2 regions of the Rhizobium sp. Leaf321 genome follow, and region 2 is predicted to be linked to the other one. Evidence: riboswitches for the same ligand, from Rfam matches in the RefSeq annotation. Region 2 holds a riboswitch; the other holds the start of a gene.
What was found. A riboswitch is a leader RNA that binds a small molecule or an ion and turns the genes downstream of it on or off. The one in region 2 is predicted to bind S-adenosylmethionine.
Positions count from the first base shown of each region.

Region 1: linked by a shared signal. The riboswitch ahead of metA (homoserine O-succinyltransferase) and the one ahead of ASF70_RS08260 (O-succinylhomoserine sulfhydrylase) in region 2 are both predicted to bind S-adenosylmethionine.

Region 1 is NZ_LMOF01000008.1:109,020-112,481, reverse strand. It holds gene ASF70_RS17565 (aldose epimerase family protein) at 1-20, opposite strand, end outside; gene metA (homoserine O-succinyltransferase) at 142-1,065, opposite strand; SAM riboswitch at 1,128-1,205, opposite strand; gene ASF70_RS17555 (thiamine diphosphokinase) at 1,324-1,974, shown strand; gene ASF70_RS17550 (ABC-F family ATP-binding cassette domain-containing protein) at 1,982-3,462, shown strand, end outside.
Region 2 is NZ_LMOF01000006.1:375,008-378,469, reverse strand. It holds tRNA gene ASF70_RS08270 (tRNA-Gly) at 168-241, opposite strand; gene ASF70_RS08265 (2'-deoxycytidine 5'-triphosphate deaminase) at 312-1,406, opposite strand; SAM riboswitch at 1,480-1,558, shown strand; gene ASF70_RS08260 (O-succinylhomoserine sulfhydrylase) at 1,605-2,795, shown strand; gene apaG (Co2+/Mg2+ efflux protein ApaG) at 2,962-3,354, shown strand; gene ASF70_RS08250 (Hsp33 family molecular chaperone) at 3,368-3,462, opposite strand, start outside.

The DNA.
Region 1 (3,462 bases), on a different contig from region 2:
TCGAATTCATGACCCGTCATAACCCATCTCCCGAATGTTTGCGGCAAACTGCGTGATTTCGGTCAAAGCTGCAACGAGGCCAGCGGAAAAATCCGTCAGGCTATCATCCAGCAAGGATGACGGGGCAGAAACCGGTCTCCATCACTCGGTGCCGATTTTTTCGACGTCGTAAGGCGTCGTCTGGTAGATCTCGTTAATCCAGTTTCCAAACAGCAGATGCGCATGACCGCGCCAGCGGTTGAGCGGAGCCAGCGTATCGTCGTTGTGCGGAAAATAGTCGTGCGGCATCTTGATCGGTATGCCGGCATCGACATCGCGGAAATACTCGTCGGCGAGCGAGGTGGAATCGTATTCCACGTGATTGAACATGAACAACCGCCGGCCGGCCCGCTCATGCACGAGGCAGAGGCCCATCTCGTCGGATTCCATCAGGATCTCGAGATCGTTGCCGGCCTTCTCAACATCCTCCCGACGAACTTCCGTCCAGCGCGACACCGGAACCTGGAAATCGTCGGAGAAACCGTTGAGATAGACCGACGCCGGCGACAGGTTGCGGTGGCGATAGACCCCGAATGCCTTTTCCTTCAGCCCGTGCTTTGGAACGCCGTGGAAATGATAGATGGCGGCCATCGCCCCCCAGCAGACATTCATGGTGGAATGCACGTTGGTAGTGGTCCAGTCGAAGATTTCCTTCATTTCCTGCCAATAGGTGACGTCCTCGTATGGCAGGGTTTCCACCGGCGCGCCGGTGATGATGAAACCATCGAACTTGCGGTGCTTCACCTCTTCCCACGTTTCGTAGAACGACAGGAGATGGTCTTCCGACGTGTTCTTTGCCTTGTGGCCGCCGATGCGAACCAGGGAGAATTCGACCTGCAGCGGCGAGGCGCCGACAAGGCGCGCCATCTGCACCTCGGTCTTGATCTTGTTGGGCATGAGATTGAGAAGCCCGATCTGCAGTGGCCGGATGTCCTGCCTGACCGCCATCGTTTCGGTCATCACGCGCACGCCCTCGGAAACGAGCGTGTTGAAGGCAGGCAGCGTATCGGGGATCTTGATCGGCATCTCTTCAACCCAAAAACAAAAAGCCGGCACGAAGAATCGCAGCCGGCCCGTGGGAAGTTTTTGAAACTCTTCTCGCGGCCCTTTAGCGACTTTTTTTACGTGGCTGCAAGCCGGCCGGCCAAATCACCACGGAATTTCGACTTTTCAAATAATCCTTGCCACGCCCGCCGTCAATGGCAGCAAAAATACCCGCTTTCGCCGCATCAATGCGACACGCGCCTTTCCCTTGTCAGCCGGTTTAGGATAAGGGCATGGGCAATGGCCAACTCGACCTTCACGATCCTGCTCGGCGGTGACCTCACCGTAACCGACCGACTGCAAAAGGCAGTTGCCGCAAGCCGCTTCATCGCGGCCGACAGCGGCATGCGCCATGCAGAGGCGCTGGGTGTGATGCCGGAGCTCTGGGTGGGCGATTTCGATTCCTCCGACGCAGACCTGATCGCGCGCTTTCCGGATGTCGAGCGCCGGACCTATCCGCCGGAAAAGAACGAGACGGATGGCGAGATTGCGACGGCTGAAGCGATCGAACGCGGCGCGACGCGGCTGATCCTGATCGGCGCGCTGGGCGGCGAACGGTCCGACCATGCGCTCCAGCATTTTCTGCATGCGATGAGCCTTGCCGAGCGCGGCCATGACGTTCTCCTGACATCCGGTGAGGAAGAGGCCGTGCCGTTTCTCGCCGGCACGATGACGCTCGACCTGCCCAAGGGCACGTTGTTTTCCGTCATCGGTTTCACAGGCCTTGCAGGCCTCGACATTCTTGGCGCGCGCTATCCACTCAAGGATTACACGCTGCCCTTCGGTTCCTCCCGCACCGTGTCCAACGTTGCAGAAGGGCCCGTCCAATTCCATTTACGTGACGGGAGGGCGATGATCCTTGCCCGTCCAAACGATTTTTCCGGAGCATAGACGCCGCATGGCACCGCCAATTCTGAAACTCGACGATATCGTTCTAACCTTCGGCGGCACGCCGCTTCTCAACGGAGCTGCCCTGCAGGTGGAGCCCGGCGACCGCATCTCTCTCGTCGGCCGCAACGGCTCGGGCAAATCGACGCTGATGAAGATCGCCGCTGGCATGGTGGAAGCGCAGTCGGGTGAGGTTTTCCGGCACCCCAATGCGACGATCCGCTATCTCGAACAGGCGCCGGATTTTGCTGGTTACAAAACCGTGCAGGCCTATGCGGAAGCGGGGCTTGGACCTGGCGACGATCCCTACCGCGTCACCTATCTGCTGGAGCATCTCGGCCTGACAGGAGAGGAAGACCCGGTCAGGCTTTCCGGTGGCGAGGCGCGACGCGCAGCACTTGTCCGCGTCATGGCACCGGAACCGGATATCCTGATGCTGGACGAGCCGACCAACCATCTCGATCTTCCGACCATCGAATGGCTGGAAGACGAGCTGCGCAAGACCCGCAGCGCGCTCGTCGTCATCAGCCATGACCGTCGCTTTCTCGAAAAGGTCTCCAACGCCACCGTCTGGCTCGACCGCGGTACGTCCCGCCGCCTGTCGCGCGGTTTCGGCCATTTCGAAGCCTGGCGCGATCAGGTTCTCGAAGAGGAAGAGATCGAGCAGCACAAGCTCGGCAAGGCGATCGAGCGCGAAGAACACTGGATGCGCTACGGCGTGACCGCAAGGCGCAAGCGCAACATGCGCCGCGTCGGCGAGCTGCAGAGCATGCGTGCCGACTACCGCGGCCACAAGGGACCGCAGGGCTCCGTTCAGGCCTCCGTCGCCGAAGGTCGCGAGTCCGGCAAGCTGGTGGTGGAAGCGGAAAACATCACCAAGACCTATGACAAGCCGATCGTCGCGCCGTTCTCGATCCGCATCCATCGCGGCGACCGGATCGGCCTGGTCGGCCCGAATGGTGCCGGCAAGACGACGCTTCTCAAGATGTTGACGGGCCAGCTCGCCCCCGACAGCGGCTGGATCAAGCTCGGCACCAATCTCGAGATCGCCACGCTCGACCAGAAGCGCGAGGACCTAGATCCCGCCGACACGCTGTCGCATTATCTGACAGACGGCCGCGGTGAAACGCTGCTGGTCAACGGCGAACAGCGGCATGTGGCGGGCTACATGAAGGACTTCCTGTTCCAGCCGGAACAGATCCGCACGCCGATCAAGAACCTCTCCGGTGGCGAACGCGCAAGGCTGATGCTGGCCCGCATGCTGGCAAAGCCGTCGAACCTTCTGATCCTCGACGAACCGACCAACGACCTCGACATCGAGACGCTGGACCTCTTGCAGGAAATCGTCGCGGGCTATGCCGGCACCGTCATTCTCGTCAGCCATGACCGCGACTTTCTCGACCGGACCGTGACTTCGACGATCGCCCCGACAGACCCGGATGCGCCTGATGGCCGCTGGATCGAATATGCCGGCGGCTATACCGACATGCT
Region 2 (3,462 bases):
GCTCGGCGTTCACCTCCATTTGTGACTAAGGCAGGTGTCGATTGCATAATCGCAAACAATGAACGTGTCAGCAGCAGCGGAGGATAGCCGGAGCACGAACCGCGAAGCGGGCCACTGCAACGGCAGATAACAGTGAAACGCCATTGCCTTTGAGGTATTAAATCCGCTGGAGCGGGTGAAGGGAATCGAACCCTCGTATTCAGCTTGGGAAGCTGCTGCTCTACCATTGAGCTACACCCGCGTCGGGGGAAGGTTTCCAACAATGGGCCTTGTCTGTCAAGGTCGCCGGGGTGGAAGCGTCCGGGGATGTCCTAGCTGCGGAAATGCTTGGAGAGTTTGAGGCCCTGCGCCTGATAGTTCGAGCCGAGGCCGGAGCCGTAGAGGCCCTGGGGTTCTTCCAGCATGTGTTCGTAGACGAGGCGACCGACGATCTGGCCGTCTTCGAGGATGAACGGGACCTCGTGGCTGCGCACCTCTAGGACTGCGCGGCTGCCGCGGCCGCCGGCGGCCTCGTGGCCGAAGCCGGGGTCGAAGAAGCCGGCGTAATGGACGCGGAATTCGCCGACCAGCGGGTCGAACGGTGTCATTTCGGCCGCGTAGAGCGGTGGCACATGGACGGCCTCGCGCGAGACGAGGATGTAGAATTCATCCGGATCCAGAATCAGTTCGTTGCGGCCGCGGCTGTGGATCGGCTCCCAGAAATCGAACAGATCATGCTGGGCCTTCTTGTCGACATCGACGACGGCCGTGTGGTGCTTGCCGCGGTAGCCGATCAGGCCATCGTTGTCGCCGGCAAGGTCGATCGATAGCGCTATGCCGCCGCCGGAAATGTTCGGCTGCGCGGCGGCGACCAGCGTTTCGGCTCCATGCAGCGCCAACAGCTCCGGCTCCTGCAGAAGGGCGTTGCCGACGCGGAAGCGGATCTGCGACAGGCGCGAGCCCTGGCGCACGACGATCGGAAATGTGCGCGGGGAAATTTCGAGATAGAGCGGACCGCGATAGCCTGAAGGGATCTTGTCGAACTCCTGGGCGCGATCGGTGATGACGCGGGTAAAGATATCGAGGCGGCCGGTGGAGCTTTTCGGATTGGCCGAAGCCGACATCTCGGCCGGCAGATCGAGGCTTTCCATCAGCGGCACGATATAGACGCAGCCGGTTTCGAGGACGGCGCTTTCGGAGAGATCGATGACGTGCAGGCTGAGGCGCTCGAGCTTGTCGGACACGAGGCTCATCGGCCCCGGCATGAACGAGGCGCGCACGCGAAACGCCTTCTGCCCCAAGCGCAGATCAAGGCTCGCCGGCTGGATCTGGTCCTGATCAAGCGCCCTCTCGGACTTCAGCCGTCCTTGTTCGAAGAGCGCCGCAATTGCGCGGTCCGCCAGAATTCCCGTTTCGCGAGCCATCATGTCTCTTTCAGATTTTGGGGCCGACAAAACCAAATGCGGACCATTGACGCAAGCGGAAGCGAGGCGTAAGGCAGCTTTATCCCGTGGTGATTTGGCCGGTCGGCTTGCAGCCACGTTAAACAAGTGGCTAAAAAGACCGGGTTGAAAACCGGTCTGCGATTGCGGCCGGTTTTTTTGTATCACGAAGGTGATGAACACATGAGCAAATCCCCGAACAAGAACTGGCGCCCTGCCACCACGCTCGTCCATGGCGGCACGCTGCGCTCGCAATATGGCGAGATGTCGGAAGCCATCTACCTGACGCAGGGCTTCGCCTACGACAGTTCAGAAGCCGCCGAGGCCCGTTTCAAGGGCGAGGCCGACGGCTATATCTATGCCCGCTACGGCAGCCCCACCAACGACATGTTCGAAAAGCGCATGTGTGCGCTGGAAGGTGCAGAAGAAGCCCGCGCCACCGCCTCCGGCATGGCCGCCATCACGGCAGCGCTCATGTGCCAGCTTCGCGCCGGCGACCATATCGTTGCCGCGCGGGCCCTGTTCGGTTCCTGCCGCTGGGTTGTCGAAACGCTCGCCCCGCGCTACGGCATCGAATGCACGCTGGTCGACGGTCGCGACCTTGCCAACTGGGAAGCGGCGATCAAGCCCAACACCAAGGTGTTTTTCCTGGAAAGCCCGACAAACCCGACGCTGGAAGTGATCGACATTGCCGGCGTTGCCAAGCTTGCCAATCAGGTCGGCGCCCGTCTGGTGGTCGACAACGTGTTCGCAACGCCGCTCTTCCAGCGGCCGCTGGAACTCGGCGCCCATGTGGTCGTCTATTCCGCCACCAAGCATATCGACGGCCAGGGCCGGAGCCTTGCCGGCGTCATCCTTTCGGACCGCGAATGGGTTCTGGAGCACCTGCAGGACTATTATCGCCATACCGGTCCGGCAATGTCGCCGTTCACGGCATGGACACTGATCAAGGGGCTGGAAACGCTGCCGATCCGTGTTGCCCAGCAGACGTCCAATGCGGCAAAGATCGCCGATTTCCTGGCCGAGCAGTCCAAGGTCGCGAAAGTGATCTATCCCGGTCGCAAAGACCATCCGCAGGCCGATATCATCGCCAAGCAGATGACGGGCGGATCGACGCTGGTCTGCTTCGAGCTGAAGGGCGGCAAGGAAGCGGCCTTCAAGCTGCAGAATGCCATGGAGGTGGTCACCATCTCCAACAATCTCGGCGACACCCGCTCCATCATCACGCATCCGGCAACGACGACGCACAAGAACCTCAGCGACGAGGCCCGTACGGAACTGGGAATTTCGCCCGGCACCGTGCGCTTTTCGGCCGGCATCGAGGATGCGGACGACCTGCTGGAAGATTTCGCGCAGGCGCTGAAGCAGATCTGATCGGCTTTACGCCGAACGATGGGTAGACCCGGAACGCTCCGGGTTTACCATATCAGTTATCCCTATCATCAAGAACGCGACATTGCCTCAGATGCAAGCCGCGAGAATTCTTGACCTTTCTCCCCCACTGTACGATATCGGCACGATGAGCAATCTTGAGGTGCCAATGTACCGCGCCCGCACCAGAGACATAGACGTCGCCGTCGAGCCCTATTATCTCGAGGAGCAGTCGAGCCCCGAGGACAGTCGTTATGTCTGGGGATACCGGATCGTGATCGAGAACAAGTCCTCGATCAGCGTCACGCTCGTGCATCGCTACTGGAACATCACGGACGAAAACGGGATCGTCGACGAGGTCGACGGACCAGGCGTCGTTGGCGACCAGCCGCGACTGGAGCCGGGCGACAGCTATGAATATTCGTCCGGATGCCCGCTCGACACGCCATCAGGCGTCATGTTCGGCACCTACGATATGAAGACGGACGAAGGCGAGACTTTCAAAGTCGACATTCCCGCCTTCTCGCTGGATTCACCAGGCGTCGTGCGCGTTCTGAACTGACCCGCAAAGCGGATCAGGCGCTTTCGAATTCCTCCGTCACGAACTTGTAGGTGGTCGAGCAGAACTCGCAGGTTACCGCGATTTCTCCATCTTCCACACTCGCGTGGA